One region of the Shinella yambaruensis genome, then DNA from elsewhere that is predicted to be linked to it. Evidence: riboswitches for the same ligand, from Rfam matches in the RefSeq annotation. Region 1 holds a riboswitch; each other region holds the start of a gene.
What was found. A riboswitch is a leader RNA that binds a small molecule or an ion and turns the genes downstream of it on or off. The one in region 1 is predicted to bind thiamine pyrophosphate.
Positions count from the first base shown of each region.

Region 2: another riboswitch for thiamine pyrophosphate. It lies ahead of thiB (thiamine ABC transporter substrate binding subunit); the one in region 1 lies ahead of thiC (phosphomethylpyrimidine synthase ThiC).
Region 3: another riboswitch for thiamine pyrophosphate. It lies ahead of thiD (bifunctional hydroxymethylpyrimidine kinase/phosphomethylpyrimidine kinase); the one in region 1 lies ahead of thiC (phosphomethylpyrimidine synthase ThiC).

Region 1 is NZ_CP150638.1:3,617,804-3,628,011, forward strand. Features, by position in the region: gene WMC41_RS17705 (IS110 family transposase) at 1-838, shown strand, start outside; TPP riboswitch at 984-1,100, shown strand; gene thiC (phosphomethylpyrimidine synthase ThiC) at 1,193-3,016, shown strand; gene thiO (glycine oxidase ThiO) at 3,019-4,005, shown strand; gene thiS (sulfur carrier protein ThiS) at 4,002-4,199, shown strand; gene WMC41_RS17725 (thiazole synthase) at 4,201-4,974, shown strand; gene WMC41_RS17730 (thiamine phosphate synthase) at 4,971-5,576, shown strand; gene WMC41_RS17735 (amidohydrolase family protein) at 5,577-6,422, opposite strand; gene WMC41_RS17740 (TOBE domain-containing protein) at 6,598-6,807, shown strand; gene tsaA (tRNA (N6-threonylcarbamoyladenosine(37)-N6)-methyltransferase TrmO) at 6,864-7,385, opposite strand; gene WMC41_RS17750 (helix-turn-helix domain-containing protein) at 7,502-8,383, opposite strand; gene WMC41_RS17755 (4-hydroxyphenylacetate 3-hydroxylase N-terminal domain-containing protein) at 8,479-10,038, shown strand; gene WMC41_RS17760 (flavin reductase) at 10,049-10,208, shown strand, end outside.
Region 2 is NZ_CP150638.1:4,060,785-4,070,992, forward strand. Features, by position in the region: gene WMC41_RS19825 (glutamine synthetase family protein) at 1-833, shown strand, start outside; gene WMC41_RS19830 (NAD(P)/FAD-dependent oxidoreductase) at 833-2,140, shown strand; TPP riboswitch at 2,385-2,495, shown strand; gene thiB (thiamine ABC transporter substrate binding subunit) at 2,534-3,541, shown strand; gene thiP (thiamine/thiamine pyrophosphate ABC transporter permease) at 3,543-5,168, shown strand; gene thiQ (thiamine ABC transporter ATP-binding protein) at 5,161-5,880, shown strand; gene WMC41_RS19850 (M48 family metalloprotease) at 6,071-7,549, shown strand; gene WMC41_RS19855 (Bax inhibitor-1/YccA family protein) at 7,793-8,536, opposite strand; gene WMC41_RS19860 (ABC transporter permease) at 8,719-10,208, opposite strand, start outside.
Region 3 is NZ_CP150638.1:4,586,213-4,596,420, reverse strand. Features, by position in the region: gene WMC41_RS22385 (potassium channel family protein) at 1-528, shown strand, start outside; gene WMC41_RS22380 (hypothetical protein) at 662-889, shown strand; gene coaBC (bifunctional phosphopantothenoylcysteine decarboxylase/phosphopantothenate--cysteine ligase CoaBC) at 1,174-2,379, shown strand; gene WMC41_RS22370 (class II glutamine amidotransferase) at 2,372-3,193, opposite strand; gene WMC41_RS22365 (GFA family protein) at 3,573-3,977, shown strand; gene WMC41_RS22360 (AraC family transcriptional regulator) at 3,981-4,775, shown strand; gene WMC41_RS22355 (LysE family translocator) at 4,861-5,478, shown strand; gene thiD (bifunctional hydroxymethylpyrimidine kinase/phosphomethylpyrimidine kinase) at 5,483-6,292, opposite strand; TPP riboswitch at 6,335-6,431, opposite strand; gene WMC41_RS22345 (peptide chain release factor 3) at 6,568-8,148, opposite strand; gene dut (dUTP diphosphatase) at 8,242-8,715, shown strand; gene WMC41_RS22335 (GNAT family N-acetyltransferase) at 8,721-9,608, shown strand; gene WMC41_RS22330 (LysE family translocator) at 9,945-10,208, shown strand, end outside.

The sequences.
Region 1 (10,208 bases):
CCCCAACGAGCAGACCGCGCTGTCCGCTTTTGCCCGTGGTCTCGACCCGGCCACCGACCTGGTCGTCTTCGAGGCGACAGGTCATTGCGACCGGCTGCTGCGCCTGTGTCTTTCGCAGGCCGGCATCGCCTTTGCCCGCGTCAACCCGAAGACGGCCCGGCGCTTTGCCGAAGCGCGGGGACGGCTGGCCAAGACCGACCGCATCGATGCCCGCTCGCTTTGCGAGATGGGAACCATGTTCGGCCTGACGGCCGAGGCGCCGCCTTGCCCGGTGCGCGAGCGGCTGGCGGCCCTTGCCCGCCGCCGGGACCAGCTCGTCGATGCCCGTGCAACCGAGCGCCGGCATCTTTGCGATGCCTTCGATCCCGCCGTCCGCGCCGACATCGAGGCCATGATCGCCATCCTCGGCGAGAGGATCGCCTCGATCCAGGCTGCGATCGACGAGCAGATGAAGAATGGACATCTCGCTCAGCAGGCGCACCGCCTTACCTCCGCGCCCGGCGTGGGCAAGGTGACAGCCTTGACCCTGCTGGCCCATATGCCCGAACTCGGCAGCCTTTCGCCCAAAACAGCCGCAAGCCTTGCCGGCCTTGCCCCCTTCAATGACGATTCCGGCAGGAGATCCGGCCGACGCCGCATCAAGGGCGGCAGGCCACGCGTGCGAAAGGCCCTCTACATGGCGGCCCTCGGCGCCATCAAGGCCTCAGCGCGCCTGCGCGCCTTTCATCAGGCCGTCTCAGCCAGAACAGGCTCCGCAAAGGCCGGCATCATCGCCGTCGCACGAAAGCTCATCACGATCCTCAATGCAATGCAGCGCGACAAAACCAACTTCGCTTGAACACAGTTGCCATATCGCGGGTGCCGTGTGGATCCTCGGGTCAAGCCCGAGGATGACGGAGGAGTGGTTTTCGCACAATATAATGTAAGATTTTACTTACGTATTTTACCATGTTGACAAATCATCCCCGAGCGTCTTTGCTTAGGGCATTCACCAGGGGGGTCCCGACAAGGGGCTGAGATACTGCTGGCATTCGCAGCGCAGTGACCCGTTGAACCTGATCCAGTTCATACTGGCGTAGGGACGGTGCAAGCGCTGTAGAACCCGAAATCCGCAACCCGGATTCCGCCTACGCGTCCTTCCATCATTCCGGCTCTAGGACTGGGTCTCCAACCGCAAACTTGGAGCCTCACGATGAACATTGCCGCCCAGAAGCTCACCCCCACCGTCACGACGGGCGCCCTTCCCGCCTCGCGAAAGATCCACATAGCCGGCGAGCAGCACCCGGAGATCCGCGTGCCGATGCGCGAGATCGCGCTGCACCCGACCTCCGGCGAACCGCCGGTCATCGTCTACGACGCCTCCGGCCCCTATACCGACCCCGCCCATGTCGTCTCGATCGAGAGCGGCCTGCCGCGGCTGCGCGAGGCCTGGGTCGCGGCGCGCGGCGACACCGAGGACTATGAAGGCCGCCACATCCGCCCGGAAGACAACGGCTTTGCCACCGGCGAACGGCTGACGCCGGAATTTCCCGTGCGCAACCGGCCGCGCCGGGCGAAGGACGGCAAGGCGGTGACGCAGCTCGCCTATGCCCGCGCCGGCATCATCACGCCGGAAATGGAATTCATCGCCATCCGCGAGAACCTCGGCCGCAAGGCCGCCAAAGAGGCGCTCATCCGCGACGGCGAGAGCTTCGGTGCCCATATCCCCGACTTCGTCACGCCGGAATTCGTTCGCCAGGAAGTCGCGAGCGGCCGGGCCATCATCCCGGCCAACATCAACCATCCGGAAGCCGAGCCGATGATCATCGGCCGGAACTTCCTAGTGAAGATCAATGCCAATATCGGCAATTCCGCCGTCACCTCCTCCATGGCGGAAGAGGTCGAGAAGATGGTATGGGCGATCCGCTGGGGCGGCGATACGGTCATGGACCTTTCCACCGGCCGCAACATCCACAACATCCGCGAATGGATCATCCGCAATGCGCCGGTCCCGATCGGCACCGTGCCGCTCTACCAGGCGCTGGAAAAGGTGAACGGCATTGCCGAGGACCTCACCTGGGAGGTCTTCCGCGACACGCTGATCGAGCAGGCCGAACAGGGCGTCGACTATTTCACCATCCATGCCGGCGTGCGGCTCGCCTATATCCCGCTCACCGTAAGCCGCGTCACCGGCATCGTCTCGCGCGGCGGCTCGATCATGGCCAAATGGTGTCTCCATCACCACCGGGAAAGCTTCCTCTACGAGCATTTCGAGGAGATCTGCGACATCTGCCGCGCCTATGATGTCTCCTTTTCGCTGGGCGACGGGCTGCGTCCCGGATCGATCGCCGACGCCAACGACGCCGCGCAGTTCGCCGAACTCGAAACGCTCGGCGAGCTGACGCAGATCGCCTGGGCAAAGGATTGCCAGGTGATGATCGAAGGCCCCGGCCATGTGCCGATGCACAAGATCAAGGAGAACATGGACAAGCAGCTGAGGACCTGCGGCGAGGCGCCCTTCTACACGCTCGGGCCGCTGACGACCGACATCGCCCCCGGTTACGACCACATCACCTCGGGCATCGGCGCCGCGATGATCGGCTGGTTCGGCACGGCCATGCTCTGCTACGTCACGCCGAAGGAACATCTCGGCCTGCCCGACCGCGACGACGTGAAGGTCGGCGTCATCACCTACAAGATCGCCGCCCACGCCGCCGATCTCGCCAAGGGTCACCCGGCGGCGAAGATCCGCGACGACGCGCTGTCGCGCGCCCGCTTCGAGTTCCGCTGGGAGGACCAGTTCAACCTCTCGCTCGACCCGGAGACCGCACGCGCCTTCCACGACGAGACGCTGCCGAAGGAGGCGCACAAGGTGGCGCATTTCTGCTCCATGTGCGGCCCGAAATTCTGCTCCATGCGCATCTCGCACGATATCCGGGCCGAGGCGCAGAAGGAGGGGCTGGAGGCCATGGCGGCGAAATATCGCGACGGCGGCGACCTCTATATGCCGCTTGCCGGCGCCCCGGCGGGAGAATGACGATGCGCGTCCTCGTCAAGGGGGCCGGCGTGGCCGGCCTCACGGTCGCCTGGCAGCTCTATCGCCACGGTTTCGACGTCACCATCACCGAGCGCGCCGAAAAGGTGGGCCTCGGGGCCTCCGGCTTTGCCGGCGGCATGCTGGCACCCTGGTGCGAGCGGGAGAGCGCGGAGGAGCCCGTGCTCACGCTCGGCCGCTCGGCCGCCGACTGGTGGGAGGCGGCCGTGCCCGGCCATGTCAGCCGCCGGGGAACGCTGGTCGTCGCCGCCGGCCGCGATGCCGGGGAGCTCGACCGCTTCGCCCGCCGCACGAGCGGCTGGGAATGGCTGGATGCCGCGGCCATCGCCGAGCTGGAGCCGGATCTCGCCGGCCGCTTCCCCAAGGCCCTGTTCTTCCGGCAGGAGGCCCATCTCGATCCGCAACGGGCGCTCTCGGCCCTCACCGCCGGACTGGAGGAGGCGCGCATGCGCTTCCTCTTCGGCGCGGACGGCACGCAGGATGCGGCACGCTACGACCGCGTGGTCGACTGCACCGGCGCGGCCCGGATCGGCCAGCTGCCGGACCTCCGGGGCGTGCGTGGCGAGATGCTCTATGTGGAAACCCCGGAGATCAACCTCTCCCGCCCCGTCCGCCTGCTGCATCCGCGCCAACCGATCTACGTCGTGCCGCGCGGACGAGGTCGCTTCATGGTGGGCGCGACCATGATCGAGAGCGCCGACGGCGGCGGCATCACCGCCCGCTCGCTCATGGAACTGCTGAACGCCGCCTACACGCTGCACCCGGCCTTCAGCGAGGCACGGCTCACGGAAACCGGTGCCGGCATCCGCCCGGCCTATCCCGACAACCTGCCGCGCGTCAGCGAGCACGACGGCACGCTCCATGTGAACGGCCTCTATCGCCACGGCTTCCTGTTGGCCCCCGCCATGGCGGCAGAGGTCGCGCGGCGGCTCCTCGCGGAGCAGGCACAACCCGAAAGGAGGGCGTCATGACCTTCATCATCAACGGCGAGGAACAGGAGATCGCGGCGGCGACGCTCGCCGACCTCCTCTCCGCCCTCGATTATGAGGGCGAATGGCTGGCGACGGCGGTCAACGGCGAACTCGTGCACCGCGAGGACCGCGCCGGCTTCACGCTCGGCGCGCGCGATCGCATCGAGATCCTCTCGCCCATGCAGGGAGGCTGACATGCTGAAGCTCTACGATAAGGAGGTGCGCTCCCGCCTGCTGCTCGGCACCGCCCGCTATCCCTCCCCCGCGATCCTCGCCGAGGCCGTGCGCCGCGCGAAGACGGAGATCGTCACCGTGTCGCTGCGGCGGGAAACCGCCGGCGGCAAGGCGGGTGGCGCCTTCTTCGAGCTGATCCATGCGCTCGGCGTGCATGTCCTGCCCAACACCGCCGGCTGCCACAGCGTGCAGGAGGCCGTGCTGACAGCGAAGATGGCGCGTGAGGTCTTCCGCACGGACTGGATCAAGCTGGAGGTGATCGGCCATCACGACACCCTGCAGCCCGACGTCTTCGGCCTCGTCGAGGCGACGCGCATCCTGACGGGCGAAGGCTTCCAGGTCTTCCCCTATACGACGGACGACCTCGTCGTCGCCGAAAAGCTGATCGAGGCCGGCTGCCGCGTGCTGATGCCCTGGTGCGCGCCGATCGGCTCGGCCATGGGGCCGGTGAACCCGATGGCGCTGCGCGCCTTCCGGGCGCATTTCCCCGACGTGCCGCTGATCGTCGATGCCGGCATCGGCCGCCCCTCGCACGCCGCCGGCGTCATGGAGCTCGGCTATGACGCCGTGCTGCTCAACACCGCCGTCGCCGGCGCCGGCGATCCGGCGGCGATGGCCGAAGCCTTTGCGCTAGCCATCGATGCCGGCCGCCTCGCCCATGCCGCCGTGCCGCTGGAGCCGCGCGACATGGCCGTTCCCTCCACCCCCATCATCGGAAAGGCCGTCTTCTCATGACGCTCGATCCCTTCTACCTCATCGTCGACAGCGCCGACTGGATCGACAGGCTCGTGCCGGTCGGCGTGAAACTCGTGCAGCTGCGCATGAAGAACACGCCGGACTATCGCCTGCGCGACGAGATCCGCCGGGCGAAAGCCACCTGCGCCGAACATGGCTGCCAGCTCATCGTCAACGACTACTGGCAGATCGCCATCGAGGAGGGCTGCGATTACGTGCATCTCGGACAGGAGGATCTGGCGACCGCCGATGTCGGCGCCATCCGCGCGGCCGGAATGAAGCTCGGCCTTTCCACCCATGACGATGCGGAGCTCGACATCGCGCTTGCGGCAAGGCCCGACTATGTCGCGCTCGGCCCGGTCTGGCCGACGATCCTGAAGAAGATGAAATGGGCGCCGCAAGGCGTCGAACGCCTCCGGGACTGGAAGACGCGCATCGCGCCGCTTCCCCTCGTCGCCATCGGCGGGCTCAACCCGGATCGCCTGTCGGCCGTCTTCGAAAACGGCGCCGACAGCGCCGCCGTGGTGACCGACATCACGCTGAACGCCGATCCGGAGGCGCGCACGCGCGAATGGATCGCGCGCACGGCACGCTGGCGGTGATCACGCCTTCGGCGCGATCTTCCAGAGCCGCCCGGCATTTTCCGAGAGCACGCGGCGCTTGTCTTCCAGGCTGACGCCTGACAGCAGCGCCTGCGTCGCGCCGATCCAGGTGGAAAGCCCGCCGCCGAGCGTGCAGACCGGCCAGTCACTGCCCCAGACCATGCGCTCGAAGCCGAAATGCTCCGCCACATGGGCGAAATAGGGCTTCAGGTCCTCCAGCGTCCAGCCTTCCGCGCCATAGGCGGGGATGCCGGACAGCTTCACCGTGACGTTCGGCCGGCGCGCGATCTCCGCGACCGGCCCCTTCCAGGCATCGAAGCCGCCGCCCTTGATGTCGGGCACGCCGCAATGGTCGAGCACGAAGGAGACGTCGGGCGCAAGGTCCGCCAGCGCGATCGCCTTCTCGATCTGGTGCGGCAGGACGCAGAGATCGAAATTGAGGCCGGTGCCCGCCAGCCGTCCTATGTTCTCGCGAAAGAGCGCGCCTTCGGAGACATCGTCCGGCACGACATGCAGCACGCGGCGGAAGCCGCGCACGAACGGATTGGCGAGGGCCGCCTCGAGATAGGTCGAAAAATCCGGTGATTCCGGCCGGCAGGCGGCGATGGCGCCGACGAGCAGGCTGCCCGCCTCCCTTGCAAGCCCCTCGACCATGGCCGTCTCGCGCGCAATATCGCCCTCCGCCACGTCCACTTCCATATGCAGCGCCGCGACGATGCCGAGGCGGCGCGCTTCGCGCGCATAGGTCTCCTGCGTGAAATCGGCATCAAGCGGCGGCACGCCGGCAAGCCAGGGATAGGACAGCCGGTCCCGGTAGATGAGATGCAGGTGCGTATCGACGATCATGCGCGGCCTCCTCCAAGCACGGCGAACACTGCCATAGAAGAATTGTCCATTCAAATACGAATTGACCGGCGCGCGGCGCCCCGCTTCACCCGGCGGTAAACAGCGTGAGCAACCGCTAAGGCTACCAATCCGGCCCGCCCCTCCTACCTTCCCTTCCAGCAACAGGAGGAACCGCATGAAGATCAGCGCACGCAACCGCCTCAAGGGCAAGATCGTCGAGGTCGTTCTCGGCGCGACGACGGCCCATGTCCGCATCGATGTCGGCGGCTCGATCATCACCGCCGCCATCACCAACGATGCGGTGAACGAACTCGGCCTTGCCGCCGGCCGAGAGGCCTATGCGCTGATCAAGGCATCGGACGTGATGGTGGGCGTCGACGATTAGGATGTGCCGGCGCAATTCCGGGCGCAAGACCGCTTCGCACTTTCACTGGAATTGCTTCATTCGTCGATTTTCTTGCACATACGCACCGGCTCGGTCGCGAAATCGCCCTTCTGCGGCGGCGCGATCGGCTTGAACAGGCTGCGCTCCGGCTTCAGGTCGATCAGCGGCGTGCCGTCGAGGCAGTCGAGCCCGCGCACGAAGAGCCGGTTTCCCTCGATCTTCTCCAGGACGACGATCGACGTGCCGATCGGATTGGGCCGGACGGGCGAGCGCAGCGAGAAGGTGCCGTGCACCTCGCCATTCGAGGCCGGGCTCTGCAGCACGAGGTCGCGGCGCGACTGATGCAGCCAGTAGAGCACCTCCAGCCGCTCGAAACGCTCCGCCCCCTTCAATGCCTGCACCCAGGGCTCGAAGACCTCGATGGTGCAGACCGGTCCGTCGGGGCGCCCCTGGCGCGGCGTTTCCATGCGCGAGGTCCAGGGCGTCGAAATCCGGCCGATGAAGACGACGTGCGCATCCGCGGTCTCCGGCGGGGTGATGGCCACCTCGTTCTCGCGGATCTCATTCAACCGGACCATGCAACGCTCCATCGCTGTATTTCTTGAAATATGACGATACCCTCCGAACGCGATGAGGGAAAGATGCCCGGAGACGGGAAGACGGCGACAGATTGACCACCTTGGCGCAGGCAGCCTCAGCCGGCACCGGACGCCTCGGCATTCCGCGCACGCCAGTCCGTCGGGGAAAGGCCGGCCCGCTTGCGGAAGAAACGCGAGAAATAGGCGGGATCCTCGAAGCCGATCTCCCGGCCGATATCCTCCACCGGACGGATGGTGAAGCGCAGCAGGCGCTTGGCCTCCAGCAGGCGCCGTTCCAGCACCATGTCCTTCACCGTCTGGCCGAAGACCGTGCGCGCCGCCTTGTCGAGCAGGTGCGGCGTCGTCGCCAGCCGCTCGACATAGCGCCCGACCGGCCAGTCCTCCCGGTAGTGCCGGTCGATGGCGCGGCGCAGTTCCAGCCCCAGCGCGACCGCTGGCGAGGCCGCCGCAAAGCCGCCCGGACCGCCAAGCCGCGCCATCAGCGAGAGGACGACGCCGATCAGCCCGGCAAGCACCCGCTCGCTCGCCCCCGCGCCGCCGCGATATTCCTCCATCACCATGGCGAGCAGCGCGCCGATCCGCGTCCAGCCCGGGGCATCCGCCGCGCCGGAAAGCAGCACCGGCGCATCGAGCGCCAGGTCCACCTGCGGCGCCATCGCCCGCAGCTGGTCGTCCGAGATGGAGACGACGATAGCATCCGACTGTTCGCCGACATCGAAGCCGTGCACGACATTGCTCGGCACGAAGCTGATCGCCGGAGCAGAAAAATTCCAAGTCCGATCCTCGATCCGGTAGCGCCCCTCGCCCTTAAACCAGTAGGTGATCTGCCCCATCAGCGGATGCTTGTGCGGCGCGACCTGCCCGAAATGCAGGCTTTTCCGCTCCATCACCGTCTCGACATGGAGGAAGCCGACGTCGAGCGTGCGGCTCGGCTCGCCATAGACGAAGAAGGCAGGAACATCCTTGCGCGCAGTCATGCCGGAAAAAGTACCAGCGAATTGCCGTGTTTGTCCATGGTGCTCCTGGCGGCCCCGACTTAGCGTTTGTCAGGATTTTCAAGGAGGAGCACCCCATGCGCGCGGAAGACCATCGCAGCGACAAGACCCGGCCGTTCACCGGCGCCGAATATCTCGCAAGCCTGCGCGACGGGCGCGAGGTCTATATCAACGGCGAACGCATCGCCGACGTCACCAGCCATCCGGCCATGCGCAATTCCGCCCGCTCCATCGCCCGCATGTACGATGCGCTGCACGACCCGAAGCGCAAGGAGCGCCTGACATCGCCGACCGACACGGGCTCCGGCGGCTACACGCACAAATATTTCCGCGTCGCGCATTCCGCCGCCGATCTCGTCGCCCAGCAGGGCGCCATCGCCGATTGGGCGCGCATGTCCTACGGCTGGATGGGCCGCACGGCCGATTACAAGGCGGCGCTGATGAACACGCTCGGGGCGAATGCCGACTGGTACGGCCCGTTCAAGGACAATGCGCTTTCCTGGCACAGCCGCGCGCAGGAAAGCGTGCTCTTCATGAACCACGCCATCGTCAACCCGCCGATCGACCGCCACAAGCCGGCCGACGCGGTGAAGGACGTCTTCGTGCACATCACGAAGGAGACGGATGCCGGGATTTATGTCTCGGGCGCCAAGGTCGTCGCCACCTCCTCGGCGCTGACGCACTATAATTTCCTCGCCCAGAGCTCGGCCACCGTCACCGAGGACCCGTCGCTGTCGGTCATGTTCATCCTGCCGATGAATGCGCCCGGCGTAAAAATGTTCTGCCGCACCTCCTACGAGCAGACGGCGGCGACAGCGGCCCACCCCTTCGACTATCCGCTTTCCTCGCGCTTCGACGAGAACGACGCGATCCTGGTGCTCGACAATGTCTTCGTGCCCTGGGAGGACGTGCTGGTGCTGCGCGACGCGGCCAAGATCCTGTCCTTCCACCCGGCCTCGGGCTTCATGCACGGCTATTGTTTCCAGGGCTGCACGCGGCTTGCGGTGAAGATGGACTTTCTCGCCGGCCTGCTCGCGAAGGCCCTGCGCGCCACCGGGGGCGATGCCTTCCGCGGCAACCAGGCGATGCTCGGCGAAGTGATCGCCATCCGCCACCAGTTCTGGTCCTTCTCCAACGCCATGGCCTACAACCCGATCCCCTGGGCGAGCGGGGCGGTGCTGCCGAACCTGGAAGCCGCGCTCTGCTACCGCACCTTCATGTCGGAGGCCTATCCGAAGGTCATCGACATCGTGCGCCGCACGGTGGCCTCCGGCCTCATCTACCTGCCCTCCTCGGCAAAGGACTTCTCGAACCCGGAGATCGACCGCTATCTCGCGCAATATGTGCGCGGCTCGAACGACATGGGGCATGTGGAGCGCATCAAGATCATGAAGCTCCTGTGGGATGCGACCGGCACGGAATTCGGCGGCCGCCACGCGCTCTACGAATTGAACTATGCCGGCGCGCCGGAGGAGGTGCGCCTGCAGGTGCTGAAGGGCGCCGAGCGCGGCGGGCGGCTGAAGGAGATGGAGGCGCTGGTCGACCAGTGCATGGCCGACTACGACGAAGGCGGTTGGACCGGCGACACCTGGCTGCCGCCGCTTGGCGGCGATGCCGTCCGCGACGCGGCCGAATGAGGGGGCTGCCATGGACACCGGCATTTCCAGGACCGAGTTCCGCAATGCGATGGCCCGGGTCTGCGCCCCGGTCAACGTGATCACCACCAAGGGCGCCGCCGGGCGTGGCGGCTTCACCGCCACCGCCATGTGCTCGGTGACCGACGAGCCGCCGACGCTGCTCGTCTGCA
Region 2 (10,208 bases), 440 kb from region 1:
ACGAGCTCGACGATTTCGGCCAGTTCTTCTCCGATGTCTATGCGGAATGCGAGCGGCAGAACGTGCCGGCGGATTCGGCCGTCGCGGAAAACGGCATCGGCCAGTTCGAAATCAACCTGATGCATTCCGACGACCCGTTGAAGGCCGCCGACGACGCGCTGTTCTTCAAGCGCATCATCAAGGGCGTCGCGCGCAAGCACGGCTTTGCCGCCACCTTCATGGCAAAACCCTACGGCATGCGCTCGGGCAGCGGCATGCACATGCATTTCAGCCTGATCGACGAAGACGGCAACAACGTCTTCGACAACGGCACGCCCGAAGGCTCCGACATCATGAAACACGCCGTCGCGGGCCTGACGCGCGGCATGGCGGAATCGACGCTGCTCTTCGCGCCGCACTTCAACTCCTACCGCCGCCTGCGCCCCGACACGCACGCGCCGACCTCCGTCTCCTGGGGCTACGAGAACCGCACCGCCGCCATCCGCATTCCCGGCGGCAGCAACAAGGCGCGGCGCATCGAGCACCGCGTCGCCGGCGCGGACGCCAACCCCTACCTCGTCATGGCCGGCATTCTCGGCGCCGCCCTCGTCGGCATCCGCAACACCTGGGAGCCGCCGGCGCCAGTTTCGGGTCGCGCCTATCAATCGCAGCTGCCGCGCATTCCCTCGGAATGGGGTTCGGCCGTCACCGCCTTCGAGAACGGCTCGATCGTCTCCGAGATCTTCGACGCGGACCTCCGCTCCATGCTGATCGCCTGCAAACGGCAGGAAATCGCCGGTTTCGCCGAACAGGTGACCGACTTCGAATTCAGCGCCTATCTGGAAATCGTCTGATGGCCAACAATGCCTCCTATGCCGGCAACGGCGCCTATCCCGACAGCTACTACGCCGCCTCCCGCAATATCATCCGCACGCCGAAGGTGCTGGAGGGCGCGGTCACGGCCGATGTCGCCGTGCTCGGCGCCGGCTATTCCGGCCTTTCCACCGCCATCCACCTTGCCGAAAAGGGCTACAAGGTGGTGATGGTCGAGGGGGCGGGCATCGGCTGGGGCGCTTCGGGGCGCAATGGCGGCCAGATCGTCAACGGCCTCAATGCCAGTCTCGACACGATCAAGCGCCGCTACGGCGATCAGGCCGGCGCCTTCGTCGGCGGCCTCGTGCAGGAGGGCGGCAGGATCATCCGCCGCCTGGTCTCGCAGTATGATATCGATTGTGACCTAAAGGACGGCAACATCTACGCCGCTTACACGCCTGCCCACATGAAGGACCTCGAGCACAAGAAGGCGCTGTGGAAGAGCTACGGCATGGACGACCACCAGATGCTCGACAAGGCGGCGATGCGAAAGCTCGTCAACACCGACGCCTATATCGGCGGCATGCTGGATACGACCGGCGGCCACATGCACCCGCTCAACCTCACGCTTGGCGAGGCCAGGGCGCTGGAGACGCTCGGCGGCGTGATCTACGAGCAGTCGCCCGTCACCCGCGTCGAGCACGAGGCGGAAAAGCCCGTCATCCACACGACGAAGGGCAGCGTCACGGCAAATGTCGCCGTCATCTGCGGCAATGCCTATCTCGGCCATGTCGTGCCGAAGCTGGTTTCGCGCGTCATGCCGGTCTCCACCCAGATGATCGCCACCGAGCCGCTCGGCGCCGAGCGCGCCGATGCGCTGATCCCGAGCGACATGTGCGTGGAGGACGTGCGCTACATCCTCGATTATTTCCGCCTGTCGGCCGACAAGCGCATGATCTTCGGCGGCGGCACCGTCTACGGCGGCACGGACCCGGCCGACGTCAGGGCTAAGATTCGCCCGAACCTCGAAAAGGTCTTCCCCTCGTTGAAGGGCTTGAAGATCGATTATGCCTGGAGCGGCAATTTCGCCCTCTCCTTCTCGCGCGTGCCGCAGATGGGCAAGATCGGCAAGAACACCTATTTCGCCCATGGCTACAGCGGCCACGGCGTCACCGGCTCGCATCTCTTCGGCCGCATCCTCAGCGAGGCGATCGACGGCGACCTCTCGCGTTTCAGCCAGTTCGAGAAACTGCCCTGGATCCCCTTCCCGGGCGGGCGCATGTTCCGCGCGCAATATTCCACCATCGGCTCCTGGTGGTACCAGTTCAAGGACGCCTTCGGCCTTTGAGGCCGAATGGACAAGTCGCGCTTGCGCGAGCCCTAGGATTATTGGCGAAGTCCGCCAACCTCTCCTCCGTCATGGTCGGGCCTGACCCGACCATCCACAGTCGCGGATGACGCATGGATCCTCGGGTTAAACCCGAGGATGACGACAGAAGGCGGGGTGATGTGTGTCATCGAACCAAGCCTGGCGCCAGCACCGGCCTTCCGCTTGCCCCTTGCGCGCCGCCTCGCGCAGGATTATGCCTTGCCTTGCTCTAACGGGGTGCCCGGGGTTCTTTCCTCCGGCTGAGAGGCGGTTTCGCCAACCCGAAGAACCTGATCCGGCTCGTACCGGCGGAGGGATTAGACGGCACATCCAGCGCCCTACTCCCGTTTTGTGAACAGCAAGGAGGCGCGGATGCGCAAGACTTCTCTTTCCACCATCGCGGCACTCGCCGTTTCCCTCGCCTTTCCCGCGCTCGCGCAGGAAAAGACGCTGACCGTCTACACCTATGAGAGCTTCGTCGCCGAATGGGGCCCCGGCCCCAAGGTCAAGGAAGCCTTCGAGAAGACCTGCGGCTGCACCGTCGAGTGGGTCGGCGTCGCCGACGGCGTCGAACTTTTGACGCGCCTGAAACTCGAAGGCGAGGGCACGAAGGCCGACCTGGTGCTCGGCCTCGACACCAACCTGATCACCGAGGCCAAGGCGACCGGCCTCTTCGAGGTGCACGGCCTTTCGCCGGCGGACCTCACCGTGCCCGGCGGTTTCTCCGATGATACGTTCCTGCCCTACGACTACGGCCATTTCGCCGTCGTCTATGACAGCGAGACGCTCAAGAACCCGCCGGCGAGCCTGAAGGAGCTGGTCGAGGGCGATCCCTCGCAGAAGATCGTCATCGAGGATCCGCGCACCTCGACGCCGGGTCTCGGCCTCCTGCTCTGGGTGAAGTCGGTCTATGGCGACAAGGCGGGCGAGGCGTGGGGCAAGCTGAAGGACCGCGTGCTGACCGTCACGCCCGGCTGGTCGGAAGCCTACGGCCTCTTCACCAAGGGCGAGGCGCCGATGGTGCTGTCCTACACGACCTCGCCGGCCTACCACGTCATCGCGGAACAGAGCGAGCGCTACAAGGCCGCCGCCTTCTCCGAGGGCCACTACGTGCAGATCGAGGTCGCCGGCCTGACGCGCACCGCCGACGACAAGGACCTTGCCCGCCAATTCCTGACCTTCATGACCGGCCCGGACTTCCAGTCGATCATCCCGGAGACCAACTGGATGATGCCGGCCGCGAAGACGAAGAACCCGCTGCCGGCCGCCTTCGACGCGCTGGTGAAGCCGGAAAAGACCTTCCTGATGCCGTCGGACGAGGTCGCGGCCAACCGCAAGGCCTGGATCGACGAATGGCTGGCGGCGATGAGCGCCAGGTAGCGTGATCTTCGCCCGCACTGAGCGACGGACGCTGCGTGTCGCCGGGGGCCTCGCCCTCGGCACCGTGCTCGCCTTCGTCGGCGCGGCGACGGCCGTGCTTCTCGCCCATGCCGGCCCCGGCGCCGGCGCGCCGCTCCTCGATGCCTATATCGGACGCGTCGCGCGGTTCACGCTGCTGCAGGCGACGCTCTCCACGCTGCTGTCCGTCCTCCTCGCCATTCCCGTCGCCCGGGCGCTCGCCCGGCAGCGGGATTTTCCGGGTCGCGTCTGGATCATCCGGCTGTCCGTCGTACCGCTCGGCCTGCCGGCGCTGGTCGCCGCGCTCGGCGTCATCGAGATCTGGGGCCGGCAGGGCGTCGTCAACGACCTGCTCGGGCTTGCCGGGCTGCAGAGCCCGTTCAGCGTCTACGGGCTTGCCGGCATCCTGATCGCCCACGTCTTCTTCAACCTGCCGCTCGCCGCGCGCTTCCTGCTGGCGGCCCTCGACCGCATTCCGGCGGAATACTGGCTGACCTCCGCCAATCTCGGCATGGGCGGCGGCGCGGTGTTCCGGCTCATCGAATGGCCGGTGATCCGGCGGGTCCTGCCGGGCATCGCCGGCCTCGTCTTCATGCTCTGCGCGACGAGCTTCACCATCGTGCTGACGCTCGGCGGCGGACCGGCGGCGACCACGATCGAAGTGGCGATCTACCAGGCGCTGCGCTTCGATTTCGACCCCGAGCGCGCCGTGCTGCTCGCCTTCCTGCAAATCCTCGTCACGGCAAGCCTGCTCTGGCTGATCTCGCTGTTCGGCCGCCCGCCCGAGGAAGGCATGACGGCGGGCCGCGCCATCCGCCGTTTCGACGGCCGCGGGCGCCGCCTCCCCGATGGCCTTGTCATCCTTCTCTTCACCCTCTTCACCGCCGCCCCGCTCGCCGCCACCCTCGTCTCGGGCCTTTCCGCCGATCTCGTCCGACTGGCGCTCGATCCGCTGCTGCACCGGGCGCTCCTTACCAGCCTCGCCATTTCCTTCGCCTCGGCCTGCCTCAGCCTCGCGATCGCGCTGCCCATCGTGCTCGTGCCGCGACTTGCCGAAACGGGCGAGGCGGGCATCGCGACGCGGCTGATGGGCCGCGCACTGCCGGCAGTCGGCTCGCTCATCCTGCTCGTGCCGCCGGTCGTCGTCGCCACGGGCTGGTTCCTCGTGCTGAGGACTTTCGGCGAGACCGGGCGCTTCGCCCCCGCCGTCGTCACCGTCCTCAACGCGCTGATGGCGCTGCCCTTCGTCGTGCGCGTGCTGGAGCCGGCCTATCGCACCCATCTTGCGCGCACCGCGCGGCTCGCGCTCAGCCTCGGCGTCACCGGATTGCATCGCCTGCGATGGATCGACCTGCCGGCCCTGAAGAAGCCGCTGCTAACGGCCTTCGCCTTCGCCATGGCGCTGTCGCTCGGCGATCTCGGCGCCGTCGCCATTTTCGGCGCGGAAGGCTTCGTCACCCTGCCCTGGCTGCTTTTCTCCCGCATGGCGAGCTATCGCACGGCGGACGCCGCCGGCATCGCGCTGCTGCTCGGCGTGATATGCCTTCTCCTGACGCTACCCTCGACCACGGCGGAGCGCCCGACCGAAAGCCAAAGCGCCGATGCCTGACCTTGCCATCCGCCTCACCGACGTCACCGTGCGCTTCGAGGAGAAGCGGCTTTCCTTCGACTGCGCCATTCCCGCCGGCGCCGCAGTCGCCGTAGCAGGCCCCTCGGGCGCGGGAAAATCGACGCTGTTCAACGTGATCGCCGGCTTCCAGGCGCCAGCTTCGGGCGATGTCCGGCTGCTCGGCGAAGACATGGCAGGGCGGGACCCCGCGGAACGGCCGGTCTCGATCATCTTCCAGGACAACAACCTCTTTGCGCACCTGACGATCGCCGACAATGTCGGCCTCGGCATCGATCCAGCGCTGCGGCTGGACGCGCCGGCGCGCCAGCGCGTGTTCACGGCGCTCGCGCGCGTCGGCCTCGGCGGCTACGAGCGGCGCCTGCCGGGCTCGCTCTCCGGCGGGGAGCGGCAGCGCGTGGCGCTCGCCCGCGCCCTCGTGCGGCGCCGGCCGATCCTGCTGCTCGATGAACCCTTCGCCGCGCTCGATCCGGCCATGCGGGCGGAGATGGCGAAACTTCTGGCGGAACTGCGCGACGAAACGAAGAGCACGATGCTTTTCATCACGCATCAGCCGGAAGACATCCGCCGGCTGGCCGACCGGGTGATGTTTCTGGAGGCGGGCGCGATCCTTCTCGATGAGCCCGCCGGCGATTTCCTCTCGCGGCGCGAACCGCCGGCCGTTGCAAAATTCCTCGGTCATTCCGCGCTTTAGCAGCACGGCCGGCAGGGCATCCCGGCGGCACGCCACAATTTGGACGCCCCCCTGTGTCACCGGAGCCACAAGGGAAGCGTTTGTCGAATCGGGAGTTGCCGGCCAGGTATGGTGCGTCTATCTCATCCATTCGAGGACCCGGTTCGGGCTGTGGGCAAGAGATATGGCGAGAGCAACGCAGGAAGCTGCAATGGTATGCGGACGCGGGGTTTTGAAGCCCCTTGCGGCGTTGATGCTTGCCGGCACGCTGCTGTCAGGCTGCCAGTCGATCATCGAGCAGACCTATGAGCCGACGATCTCGCCCTCGTCCAATCCGCAGATCGTCGAAGAGGTGCAGAAGAACGACCCGCGCGCCCAGATGGGCGCCCGCGAGCACCCGCGCATCGTGGCGAGCTACGGCGGCGAATACAAGGACGCCAAGACCGAGCGGCTCGTCGCCCGCATTGCCGGCGCGCTGACGCTCGTTTCGGAAAACCCGAACCAGTCCTACCGCATCACCATCCTGAATTCTCCCGCGATCAACGCCTTCGCGCTGCCGGGCGGCTATCTCTACGTCACCCGCGGCCTGCTGGCGCTCGCCAACGACGCCTCGGAGGTCGCCGCCGTGCTCTCGCACGAAATGGCGCACGTCACCGCCAACCACGGCATCGAGCGCCAGAAGAAGGAAGAGGCCGAGGTCATCGCCAGCCGCGTCGTGGCCGAGGTGCTTTCCAGCAACATCGCCGGCAAGCAGGCCCTGGCGCGCGGAAAGCTGCGCCTTGCCGCCTTCTCGCGCAACCAGGAACTCCAGGCGGACGTCATCGGCGTGCGCATGCTTGGCGAAGCGGGCTACGATCCCTATGCCGCCGCGCGCTTCCTCGATTCCATGGCGGCCTATGCCCGCTTCACCGCGGTCGATCCCGATTCCGACCAGAGCCTCGACTTCCTGTCGAGCCACCCGAACGCGCCGCAGCGCGTGGAGCTGGCGCGCCTGCATGCCCGGGCCTTCGGCGCAGAAGGCTCGATCGGCGACCGCGGCCGCGACTACTACCTCGCCGGCATCGACGGCCTGCTCTACGGCGATGCGCCGGAAGAGGGCTATGTGCGCGGCCAGACCTTCCTGCACGGCAAGCTCGGCATCCGCTTCGACGTGCCGGCCGGCTTCCAGATCGACAACAAGGCTGATGCGGTGCTGGCGACGGGTCCCGGGGATGTCGCGATCCGCTTCGACGGCGTCGCCGACAGCCGCAAGCAGAACCTCGTCAATTATATTTCGAGCGGCTGGGTGACCGGCCTTCGGCCGGAGACGATCCAGCCCATCACGATCAACGGGCTGGAGGCGGCGACGGCCAAGGCGGCGGCCGACCGCTGGGAATTCGACGTCACGGTCGTGCGCATCGACAACCAGATCTACCGCTTCCTGACCGCGGTACCGGTGGGCTCGAAGGCGCTGGAGCCGACCGCGGCGATCCTCAGGGCCTCGTTCCGCAAGCTGACGCCGCCCGAAGTCGCCTCGCTGAAGCCGCTGCGCGTGCGCGTCGTCACGGCGCGGGCGGGCGACACCGTCGCCTCGCTCGCCGGGCGGATGATGGGCACGGACCGCAAGCTCGACCTCTTCCGCCTGATCAACGCGATGACGGCGGCAAGCACCGTCCGCCCCGGCGAAAAGTTCAAGATCATCAGCGAATAGGCATCTTGCCAAACAGAAACCCCGCCGGAAACGGCGGGGTTTCTGTTTGTTTACGTACCTCGCCTCACCCCCGACGTCATCTTCGGCCTTGAGCCGAGGATCCACCGGCGTGCCCCGGATCGTGGATGGTCGGGTCAAGCCCGACCATGACGGAGGAGAGGTTTGGCGGACTGTCTCTCTTCGAAGTGAGACCCCGCCGTCTCCGGCGGGGTTCTTTCATTCAGCCATCCATCCGGCTTGGCGTTACTCGCGGTTGCCGAGGAAGCGCAGCAGGAACAGGAAGAGGTTGATGAAGTCGAGGTAGAGCGTCAGCGCGCCCATGATGGCCTTGCGGCCGGCCACGGCGACGTCGTCGGCTTCAAAATACATTTCCTTGATCTTCTGCGTGTCCCAGGCCGTCAGGCCTGCGAAGACCAGGACGCCGATCGCGGAGATCGCGAAGTCGAGCGCCGAGGACTGCAGGAACAGGTTGACGAGCGAGGCGATGATCAGGCCGAACAGGCCCATGATCAGGAACGAGCCGATCGCGGACAGGTCCCGCTTCGTCGTGTAGCCGAACAGCGACAGCGCGCCGAAGGCGGCGGCGGAGACGAAGAAGGTCTGCGCGATGCTCGCGCCGGTATAGATCAGGAAGATCGACGACAGCGACAGGCCCATCAGGCCGGCATAGACCCAAAAGGTCGTCTGCGCGGCTGAAACGCTCATCGTATGGATGCGGAAGCTCAGGAAGAAGACCAGCGCCAGCGGGGCGAGCATCACGACCCACTTCAGCGGGCTCACATAGATCGCATAACCGAAGCTCGTGAGCTGGCCACCGGCAAAGGCGGCCTGCGAGGCGAAATACGCCACGACACCGGTGATCGCGAGACCCAGGGCCATCAGGTTGTAGACCCGGAGCATATAGGCGCGCAGGCCCTCGTCGATGACGGCACCGGCCTGAGCGCCGGCATTGGCCGTTCGGGTCTGGTAGTTGCGGAGATCAGCCATGTTTTCCTCTCGTAAAGCCCCCTCGTGGTGACGGTGTCGGGTTCCCGTTTATTCGCCGAGGGTCCGGCGCAAGGGATCCGGGCAGCCGCTGCGGGGCTCCAGCTTGCCTGCACTCAATATGCGCATGAATTGTGTCTCGTACAAGACCCGCGCGCCCTGCGGGAGCCCGGATCCTGCCGATGTCAGAGCTCGCGCAGCACGGGCGCGGCCTTCTGCCCCAGGATGCGCCAGGTCCCGGCAAGGCCGATGCCGACGGTCATGACGAGCGCCGTGACGACCGTCATGACGGCCACGTCCGGCAGGAAGCTCGACGGCAGCGTCATGATGCGGCTCACAACGAACCAGGCCGCCACCCCGCCGGCGAAGAGCGCGAAGACCGCCGTCGCCAGCCCGAGCATCAGATATTCGTAGCTGAAGGCGCGGATCAGCGTGGCGCGCGTCGCACCCAGCGTCTTGAGGACCACCGCATCGTGCACGCGCGCCCGGTTGCCGGCGGCGAGCGCCCCGGCGAGCACGAGGATCGAGGCGATGAGCGCGACGGCAGCCGCCGCCCGGATCGCGGTGGCGAGCTGGCCGACCAGCTCGTTGACCACGTCGAGCGCATCCTTGACGCGCACGCTGGTGATCGTCGGGAAGGCATTGGTGACGGCCTTCAAGGTCGCCGCCTCCTGCCCGGCCGTCGCCTGCGGGTCGATCACCGTCGCCAGCCAAGCATGCGGCGCGCCGGCAAAGGTGTTCGGCGAGAAGACCATGACGAAGTTGATCGACAGCGATTCCCATTCGACATTGCGGAAGTTCGCGATGCGCGCCGTGATGTTGCGGCCGAGCACGTTGACCGTCACGCTGTCGCCGATCTTGAGGCCGAGCTCGCGGCCCTCCTCGGCGGCGAAGGAGACGAGCGGCTCGCCGGAATAATCCTCCGGCCACCATTCGCCCTCGGCAAGCGTGGAGTTTTTCGGCGTGCGCTTGGCATAGGTGATGCCGCGGTCGCCGCGCAGCACCCATTGCCCCTCCGGCGGCACCTTGACCTTCGAGACCTCGACGCCGTTCAGCTCCATGACGCGGCCGCGCAGCATGGGCACCTCGATGATCTTGCCGTCGGGCATGTTCGCCTGCAGCACGGTGCGGAACCCGTCGAGCTCGCTGCCCTGGATATCGACGAAGAAGAAGTTCGGCGCGCGCTCCGGCAGGTTGCCGGTCAGTTCTCGCCGCAGGTTGCCGTCGATCAGCGTCAGCGTGACGAGAAGCGCAAGGCCGAGGCCGAGCGACAGCACGACGGACGCGGTAAGCGCGCCCGGCCGGTGGATATTGCCGACCGCCAGCCGCAAGGCGGGCGAATTGACGCGCGGGCTGCGTTTCGCGACCGCGGTGATCAGCATGGCGACGACGCGCAACACGACGAAGGCGAAGGCGATCGCCCCGAGGAAGACGACGGCGATGTAGCGGTCATAGGCCGTGGCGATGGCAAGCCCGGCCAGCGCCGCAAGAAGCAGCGCCGCGCCCGCGACATAGGGCCAGCTCGGCAGGCGGCCGGCCTCGAAACCCTGCTCGCGGAAGAGCGCCGTCGCCGGCACCTCGCGGGCATGGCCGAGCGGCATGATGGCGAAGGCCAGCGCCGTCAGGAGGCCGAAGACGGCGGCAAGCAACAGGGCCGGGGGATAGATCGTCGCCT
Region 3 (10,208 bases), 970 kb from region 1:
ATGCGGCCGATGACCTGGGTGGACGTCGTCGTGCTCGGCACGCTGCTCTTTCCCAACCAGCTGCACAACTTCGCCTTCCTGCGCGTCCTGCGGATCTGGGCGATCAGCCAGAGCAAGCTGGTGACGCTGCTGCTGCACCGCATCGGGCATGGCGACAAGGAAGAGGTCATCCAGGCCTGCGTGAACTTCCTCGTCTTCCTCTTCCTCGTCACCGGCTTCGTCTACAGCAACTTCTTCTACGGCGCGGAGGGCTTCGAAGGCTTCGTCGACGCGCTCTACTTCTCCGTCGCGACCGTCACGACCACCGGTTTCGGCGACATCACCCTGCCCGGCACGCTGGGAAAACTCACCTCCATCGTCACGATGATCATCGGCATCTCGCTCTTCGTGCGGCTCGCGCAGGCGATCGTGCGGCCCTACAAGGTGACCTTCCCCTGCCCGCAATGCGGCCTCTCGCGCCATGAGACCGATGCCGTGCACTGCAAGGCCTGCGGCCATGTGCTGAACATTCCGAACGACGGCGCCTGAGGCAAACCACCCTGACTTGGCCCGACGTGTCTGTTCCCGCAGGACGGGAAAGGTGCTACTTTAGAAAAGCCGGAACAACCGGCGCCTCGCATTGCAAGACCGTATTCTCCAGAGGGCCAGAGGGGAGCCGTCCATGCGCAAGATCCTTGTTTCCATCGCTATTACCGCCTTGTCTTTCGGCGCGTCCGCCGCACCGTCGCTTGCCGGCATGATGCCGGATGCCGCGACGATCCGGCCGGCAGGCACCGTCGAGCTTGCCACGCACTACTACGGCCACAAGCCGAAGTGCGTCTGGAAGAAGATCAAGAAATACGACTATTACGGCAAACTCGTCATCAAGAAGGTGAAGGTCTGCCACTAGGTGCCCTGCCGGCCTGACGGGACGGTTTGGGGAACCGCCGTCGGGCCAGGACCTGGAAATACCGCCGCAACGGGACAGGACGGGGCGACCGTCCTGCCGAGGACGGGTCGTGCGCTTTCCGCGCGTCCTCGAAGCGCGAAAACGCTCTATCTCTTTGTTTTTGCGCTGTTCCAAACGCAAAACCGCCGCGCACTTTTGCTGGAATTGCTCCAGCGTCTTGTTTTCATGCCGTTCCGGGCGCAAAACCGCTTCAGCGCTTTTGCTGGAATTGCCTAGGACCCGCCATGCCGCTTGCTGGAAAACGCATCCTCCTCGTCATGTCCGGCGGCATCGCCGCCTACAAGAGCCTCGACCTCATCCGCCGGCTGCGCGAGCGCGGCGCGGAGGTTCGCCCGGTCATGACGGCGGGCGCGCAGCAGTTCGTCACGCCGCTTGCCGTCGGCGCGCTTTCGGCCGGCCATGTCTATACCGACCTGTTTTCCCGCGAGGACGAGCAGGATGTCGGGCATATCCGGCTGGCGCGTGATTGCGACCTCGTCGTCGTCGCCCCCGCCACGGCCGACCTGATGGCGAAGATGGCGAACGGCCTCGCCGACGATCTCGCCTCCACCGTGCTGCTCGCCACCGACCGGCCGGTGCTGCTCGCCCCGGCCATGAACCCGAAGATGTGGGCGCATCCGGCGACACGGCGCAATGTCGCGACGCTGCGGGGGGACGGGCTCGCCTTCATCGGCCCCAATGCCGGCGAGATGGCGGAAGGCGGCGAGGCCGGCCTTGGCCGCATGGCCGAACCGCTCGAGATCGTCGCAGCGGTGGAAGGCCTGCTCGACGGCGGGGCAAGGCCGCTGGCCGGCCGCAAGGCCGTCGTCACTTCCGGCCCGACCCATGAGCCGATCGACCCCGTGCGCTACATCGCCAACCGCTCCTCGGGCCGGCAGGGCCATGCCATCGCCGCCGCACTCGCCCGGCTCGGGGCCGAGGTGACGCTGGTCTCCGGCCCCGTCACGCTCAGCGATCCGCCGGGCGTCACGGTGGTGAAGGTCGAGCGGGCGGAGGAGATGCTGCAGGCGGTGCTCGCCGCGCTGCCGGCGGATATCGCCGTCATGGTCGCGGCCGTCGCCGACTGGCGCGTGGCGACACCGAACACGGAGAAGATCAAGAAACAGCCGGGCGAAGGTCCGCCGCCGCTGATGCTCGCCGAGAACCCCGATATCCTGAAGACCGTCGGCCACCATGCCAAGCGCCCGAAGGTCGTCGTCGGCTTTGCCGCCGAGACGCAGGATGTCGAGAGCAACGGCCGCGTGAAGCTGCAGAAGAAGGGTGCCGACCTCATCGTCGCCAACGACGTCTCGCCGGAAACGGGCATCATGGGCGGCACGCGCAACAGCGTGAAGCTGATCACCGCCGGCGGCGTCGAGCAATGGCCGGATCTTTCGAAGGACGATGTCGCCGGCCGCCTTGCCGGCTGGATCGCCGAACGGCTTACCTGACGAGGGCGAGGCGCCTTTCCATCGCCAGCGCAGGCCGGCCGGCAGGAGAGAAGATGCGCACGTCGACGCCGTTTTCGCCGAGCACGACGGCGCTGCCGTCGGGGATTTCCACCCAGGCTTCCGTATCGTCGTTCAGCGGCTCGGAGACCAGGCAGTAGCCGCCCGTCGCGCCCATCGGCGCGGCATAGAGCGTCGGCGCGGCATAGTCCGTCGCATAGCGCACCGCATAGAGCTGGTCGCCATCCGTGAAGGCGGCGGTGAAGCGCACGAGAACGCGGCGCTCCAGATGGGCGGCGAGCCGCTCGACGAAGGCGATCGTCTCGGCCATGGCGCCGAGCGGATCGCGGGCAAGGCCGAACTGCAGGGCGAGCAGGAACAGCAGCTCGGAATCCGTCGAGCCGGTGCGGGCCGTGTAGAGATCGTTGTCCAGCATGGTTTCGAGCGGCCGGCGCAGGTGCTCGAAATCGGCGATCTGGCCATTGTGCATGAAGGACCAGATGCCGTGGACGAAGGGATGGCAATTGTCGCGCCGCGTGCCGCCGCCCGTCGCGGCGCGCACATGGGCAAGGAAGAGCGGCGAGCGCACCTGCCTGGCGATGCTTCTGAGGTTGCAATCCGACCAGGCGGGCAGGATGTCGCGGTAGCGGCCGGGCTCCGGGCGCTCGCCATACCAGGCGATGCCGAAACCGTCGCCGTTGGTCGCCGTCTTGGCACGGGTGGCGCAATGGGATTGCTCGATCAGCGAATGGGCGGGCGAGGACACCAGTTCCTCAAGGAAGAGCGGCTCTCCACGATAGGCTGCCCAACGGCACATGACGCTATTCTCGCTTTCGAAGACCGGCACGAACCGGTGGTGGACCCGACGCATTAACCATGGCACTGCCCGGATTTTCAACGCAAATGGGTAAAAATGCGTTAACGAATGTAAACGGGCCGAAACCATGCGTGTCATTATGATGATGGCGGCAAAAGGCGCGGTTTCCGGGGGAACACGCGTTTTGTGAACGGTTCGTTTTCCGGGCGCCGGATTTCGTGAACAATGGCCGGGGCATGGTCCGATCGTGATGAACACGCGCGCGAGGTGCAACGGGCGATGCGGGGACTGCAGAACGGCACCTTCATCACGCCGGCGCATTGACGCGCGGTCGCGAAACCCTATCCTTCCACCCTGTCCCGCGGCGGAAGGATGCACCATGCGGATCGACGGCCAATGCCATTGCGGCTTCGTGACCTACGAGGCCGAGATCGACCCGGAGGCGGTCTCCATCTGTCATTGCACGGATTGCCAGCGGCTGACCGGCTCGCCCTATCGCGTCACCGCGAGCATTCCGAAGGACGCCCTGCACCTCACCGGCAATCCACCGAAACTCTACACGAAGACCGCCGGGAACGGCCGCAAGCGCCTGCAATATTTCTGTCCCGAATGCGGCTCGCCGCTGTTCACGACAGGCACCGGCGAGGACGCCGCGACCTGGGGCATCCGCTGGGGCAGCATCAACCAGCGTGCGGCGCTGAAACCGGCGCGCCAGATCTGGTGCCGCTCGGCCCTCGACTGGTTCGGCGAGACGGCGGCGCTTCCCGGCGTCGCGAGGGATTGAGCCATGGCGACAGGGCGCTTCCGGATCGTGCGAACCGGCGTGGAAGGCATCGAGGCGGTCTTCGCCGACAGCCGGCATACCTTCGCGCGCCATACCCACGAGACCTACGGCATCGGCCTCATCGAGCGCGGCGCGCAGAAATCGGCGAGCGGGCGCGGTCTGGTGGAGGCGGCGGCCGGCAACACGATCACCGTGAACCCCGGCGAGGTGCATGACGGCGCGCCGCTCGGCGACGCACCGCGCGCCTGGCGCATGCTCTATCTGGAGCCGGCGCTCGTCCGCGCGGCGGCGGAGGATATTTTCGAAGGGCGCCCGCGCGAGGAATTCTACGCGCCGGTGCTGGACGACGGGCGTATCGCAGGCCTGGTTTCCCGGCTGCTCGCCCTGCTTCTTGACGCCGGCGCCGACGCGCTCGGCCGCGAGGAACAGCTTCTCCTGCTGCTCGCCGCCGTGCTGCGCGAAGAGGCGCCGCGGCAGGATGGTCCTGCAGCCATCGGCCGTGCCCGCGACCGGCTCGACACCGACCCGGCCTCGGCGGTGACGCTGGAGGACCTTGCCGGCGATTGCGGGCTCGGCCGTTTCCGGCTGGTGCGCGATTTCGCCCGGCTCACCGGCCTGACGCCGCATGCCTACCTGCTCCAGCGCCGCACCGAGCTTGCCCGCCGGCTGATCGCGGCCGGCACCCCGCTTGCCGAGGCCGCCATCGAAGCCGGCTTCGCCGACCAGAGCCACATGACGCGCAATTTCACCCGCCGCTACGGCTATACGCCCGGCGCCTTTCTCGCCGCGCGCGCCTGAGCGGCCCGCACCCCGCAATTTCATTCAAGACCCCCGGCGCCCTTCCGGTGTTCCCTGCTGCCTTTCAACCCGCATGGAACCAGACATGACTTCCGAATTCCTCATCACCTCGCTCGTCGTCATCCTCCTGCCGGGCACCGGCGTGATCTATACGCTGGCGCTCGGCATCAGCGGCGGGTTCCGCGCCGCCGTCCTGGCCGCCTTCGGCTGCACGCTCGGCATCGTTCCGCATATCCTCGCCAGCGTGGTCGGCCTTGCCGCCGTGCTGCATGCCAGCGCGCTCGCCTTCGAGGTGCTGCGCTATATCGGCGTCGCCTATCTCCTGTTCATCGCCTGGAGCCTGCTGAAGGACAGCAATGCGCTCGATGTCGGGCCGGAGCAGGCACCGGCCGGCAATGCGCTGAGGATCGTGCGCAAGGGCATCCTCACCAACATCTTCAACCCGAAGCTCTCGCTGTTCTTCCTCGCCTTCCTGCCGCAGTTCATCCCGGTGAGCGCCTCCGGAGATGCCACGGGCCAGATGCTTTTCCTCGGCGGCGTCTTCATGGCCCTCACCTTCCTCGTCTTCGTCGGCTATGGGGCGCTTGCCGCCGGCCTGCGCCGGCAGGTGCTGAGCCGGCCGGCGGTCATCGTCTGGATGCAGCGCAGCTTCGCCGCCGCTCTCGGCCTGATGAGCCTCCGGCTCGCGCTGGCCGACCGCTGACCGATCAGTTGCCGGAAAGATGGAAATGATGCAGCGGACCGTGGCCCGAGCCGACGGTCAGCGCATCCGACAGGCGCACGGCACCGGCGATGAAGCGCTTGGCCGCCGCCACGGCATCGACGAGCGCCTGCCCCTTGCCGAGCTCGGCGGCGATCGCGCTCGACAGCGAGCAGCCGGTGCCATGCGTGTTGCGCGTCAGCACGCGCACGCCCTCGAACCAGTGCAGCCGATCGGGCGTCGCGAGCACGTCGGGGCTCTCGCTGCCCGGCAGGTGCCCGCCCTTCAGCAGCACCGCCTTCGGCCCGAGGTCGAGCAGCCGCCTTGCCTGGTCCTCCATGCCGGCCCGGTCCACGGCCTCCGCCTCACGAAGGAGGGCCGCCGCCTCCGGCAGGTTCGGCGTGAGCACGCTTGCGCGCGGCAGCAGCTGGCGCACCAGCGCGGCCACGGCCTCCTGCGCCAGGAGCGAGGCCCCGCCCTTGGCGACCATGACGGGATCGAGCACGATGGGAACCGCGCGATGCGGCGACAGGGCCGTGGCGACGGCTTCGGCGATCTCCGCCGAGGCGATCATGCCGATCTTCACCGCATCCACCCGGATATCGGCGAAGACCGCGGCGATCTGCGCCGCCACGAAATCCGGCGGAACCAGATGCACGCCGGAAACGCCCTGCGTGTTCTGCGCCGTCAGGGCCGTCAGCGCCGCCATGCCGTAGGTGCCGCGCGCGGCAAAGGTCTTGAGATCCGCCTGGATGCCCGCGCCGCCCGAGGGATCGGAGCCCGCGATCGAGAGAATGTTTGCGATTGTGTCGGCCATCTCGCCTCCTTCCCGGCAGGGGCGGCCTCGGGGTGGCGGCGATGCGGCACCCGTTCGACTCCCTCCGCCGGCATGATCCGGTTCAGGTTCAAAGGGTGCTTCTCAGCCCGCCTTGCGGCGGGCGCCCCTGTCTTGAACGGGTTTTCGCAAATGACGCGGCGCCTGTCACGCCGAAAGTGGTGTCGCGGCGCGTTTGCCACCGGCGCCATGCATCCTTTTCCCCGAGAGCGGGGAAAAGGTGGCGGATTAAATCGTGGGCGGGTGAGCCCGCCCGCTCAGGCCTTGGTGACGTGGTATTCCTTGATGGCGACCATCTTGATCGCCGGATAACGTTCCGCCTCGTAGCGCAGCGAGAAGGCATCCTGCGCCAGGAAGACCGGGTCGCCGTCGAGGTCGCGGGCGATATCGCCGCGGCGCTGGGTGACGAACTTGTCCAGCTCCGCCGCGCTGTCCGACGAGATCCAGCGGCAGACGGAAAAGCGCGACATTTCGAAGGAGACGGGCAGGCCGTATTCCGCCGAAAGCCGCTCCTTCAACACGTCGAGCTGCAGCGCACCGACGACGCCGACGATGGCGGGCGAGCCGTCTTCCGGCGAAAAGAGCTGCACGACGCCCTCCTCCGCCATCTGCTGGAGCGCTTCCTTCAGCTTCTTGGCCTTCATCGCGTCCTCCAGCCGCACGCGGCGCAGGATTTCCGGCGCGAAGTTCGGCACGCCCTCGAAGACCAGCGCCTCGCCTTCCGTCAGCGTGTCGCCGATCCGGAGCGTGCCGTGGTTGGGGATGCCCACCACGTCGCCGGCATAGGCCGTATCGGCCAGCTGGCGCTGCGAGGCGAAGAAGAACTGCGGGGCCGAAAGGCCGATCGTCTTGCCCGTGCGGGCAAGGCGCACCTTCATGCCGCGCTCCAGCATGCCGGAGCAGACGCGCGCGAAGGCGATGCGGTCGCGATGGTTCGGGTCCATGTTCGCCTGGATCTTGAAGACGAAGGCCGTCATCTTGTCTTCCGAGGCATGCACCTTGCGCACGTCCGCCACCTGGTCGCGCGGCGGCGGCGCGAAGGCGCCGAGCGCGTTGATGAGGTCGCGGACGCCGAAATTGCGGAGCGCCGAGCCGAAGAAGACCGGCGTCATGTGCCCTTCGAGGAAAGCTTCCTGGTCGTAGGGCCGGCAGGCCTCGCGGGCGAGTTCCAGCTCCTCGGTGAAGGCGGCCCGCTCGTTTTCCGGCAGGTTCTTCGCCACCACCGCCGGGTCGTCGATCCTCGTCGGCTGCACCTGCGTGTCCGAGCCGCGGAAGGTGCGGTCGGCCAGGTGATAGGAGCCGCAGAAGGTCTTCGAGCGGCCGACCGGCCAGGTGACCGGGGCGGTGTCGAGCGCCAGCTTCTCCTCCACCTCGTCGAGGATTTCGAACGGATCGCGGCTTTCGCGGTCCATCTTGTTGACGAAGGTGATGATCGGGATGTCGCGCAGGCGGCAGACCTCGAACAGCTTCAACGTGCGCGGCTCGATGCCCTTGGCGGCGTCGATGACCATGACGGCCGCATCCACCGCCGTCAGCGTGCGGTAGGTGTCGTCGGCGAAGTCCTCGTGGCCGGGCGTATCGAGAATGTTGAAGACGTTGCCGTCATATTCGAAGGTCATCACCGAGGTGACGACGGAGATGCCGCGTTCACGCTCGATCTTCATCCAGTCCGAGCGGGTCTGGATGCGGTCCTTCTTCGCCTTCACTTCGCCGGCGAGCTGGATGGCACCGCCGAAAAGCAGCAGCTTTTCCGTGAGGGTGGTCTTACCGGCGTCCGGGTGTGCGATGATCGCGAAGGTGCGGCGGCGGGAGACCGCCTCTGCAAGGGTTTCGGCCATTTTCTGCAATATCCTGTGAGTTGCCGCGGTCTTTACAGCCTCCGCCGGGAAGATGCAATTGACGGGGTGGGACTGCGGCCGGCTTATGGGCGCATGAACGCACATGCCCCCACCCAGCCCACGCTCTGCCTTCTCCGCCTGCCGCATGGCGCGGGCATCGCGCTTCCCGCCTACGAGACCGGCGGCGCCGCCGGCATGGACCTGCGCGCCGCCGTGGCGGAAGACCAGCCGCTGACGCTGCCGCCCGGCCAGCGCGCCCTGGTGCCGACCGGCTTCGTCTTCGAGATCCCGGCCGGCTACGAGGGACAGGTCCGCCCCCGCTCCGGCCTCGCCTTCAAGAACGGCATCACCTGCCTCAACACGCCCGGCACGATCGACAGCGACTATCGCGGCGAGGTGAAGGTGCTGCTCGTCAATCTCGGCGAGGAGCCCTTCGTCATCGAACGCGGCATGCGCATCGCGCAGATGGTGATCGCGCCGGTCACGCAGGTCGCCGTGCGCGAGGTGGAGACGGCGGGCGAGACCACCCGTGGCGCCGGCGGTTTCGGCTCCACCGGCGTGCGCTAGGGGCCATGCCCGACCGCAAGGGCCTTTCCTTCCGCTCGGACTATTTCGGCGACGGCGCCGCCTGGCGGGCGCTTGCCGACCTCCTCAAAGACATCTTCGGCATCGACGTGACGGTGATGGACCGGCTCGGCGGACCGGACCCGACGACCATGCCTTTCGCCTGGTTCGACGATGCCGGCCGCTGCATCGCCAATATCAGCGCGTTTTCCCTGCCGCTTGTCATCAACGGCACCTTCGTGCGCGCCGCGGGCCTGCAATCGGGCGCTGTGCGGCCGGAACACCGCGGCAAGGGGCTCTATCGCGATGTCATGGAAGCGGCGCTCCGGCACTGCGATGCGGAAGGGTTCGAGGCCGTCGCGCTTCTGACCGATACACCGGACCTCTACCATCGCCACGGCTTTCGCACGCTGGCGCAGCATCGTTTCTCCGGCCCGGCACCGGCAGGCGGACGGGACGGGCCGCTCCGGCGGCTCGATATCGGCAGCGAGGTCGACCTGACGCTGCTCGGCCGCCTGCTCGACGGCCGCCGGCCAGTGTCCGATCGTTTCGCGCCGCTTCGGCAGAAGGAAATGTTCCTGTTCAACGCCGCGCTGATGCCGGACCTCAGGCTCGACCTGATGGAAGAGGCTAATGCCGTCATCGCCTGGCAGATGGGCGAGGACGACGGCTTCGATCTCCTCGATGTCGTCGGCGCGCGCATTCCGAGCCTTGCGGACATCCTGGCGAGCCTGCACCTGGCACCTGCCCGCGTCACCATGCACTTCGCGCCCGATCACCTCGTCTGGGCGGGCACGGCCGTGCCGGACGAAGGCGACATGGTGCTCATGCTGCGCGCGGCGGGCGACCTCGCGCCGGAGCAGCCTTTCGCGCTGTCGCCGATGGCCGCGTTCTGACCAGCGGCGGGTCCATCATCCGGCGCCGTGTGAACAAGCCGGCGCGGCCGGGCGGTAAACAGGGGCGATGGAGCCGGAGAGGGCGATCCGGGGTCAAGAAGACCGGCAGGAAACCCCATGAGGAAGAGTTTTCGCGTTCCGTCGTGCGGCAACGCCCGCATATCGAAGGCGCCACGCGAATCGGGGCGGAGCGCCTGCCTGACGGGCTGGCCGAGATAGCGTGCCGGCAGGACCGCAGGGCGCGATGCGCTTTCGTCTTGTGCCATTCGAGGCGCGAAACGGCTTCGCACTTTTGCCGGAATTGGGCTAGAAGAGCGCGGTCCCTCGGAGTCCGTCATGACCGTCGCCGTCCTGCTTGCCTATTGCGGTGCCCTGTTCATCGCCGCCATCATTCCCGGTCCCGGCATCACGGCGATCGTCGCGCGGGCGCTCGGCTCGGGTTTCCGGCCCACCTTCTTCATGGGCCTCGGCCTCATCCTCGGCGACATGATCTACCTGACGGCGGTCATCCTCGGCCTTGCCTTCATCGCCCAGACCTTCACCACGACCTTCATGCTGATCAAGATCGCCGGTGCGCTCTATCTCGGCTACATCGCCTGG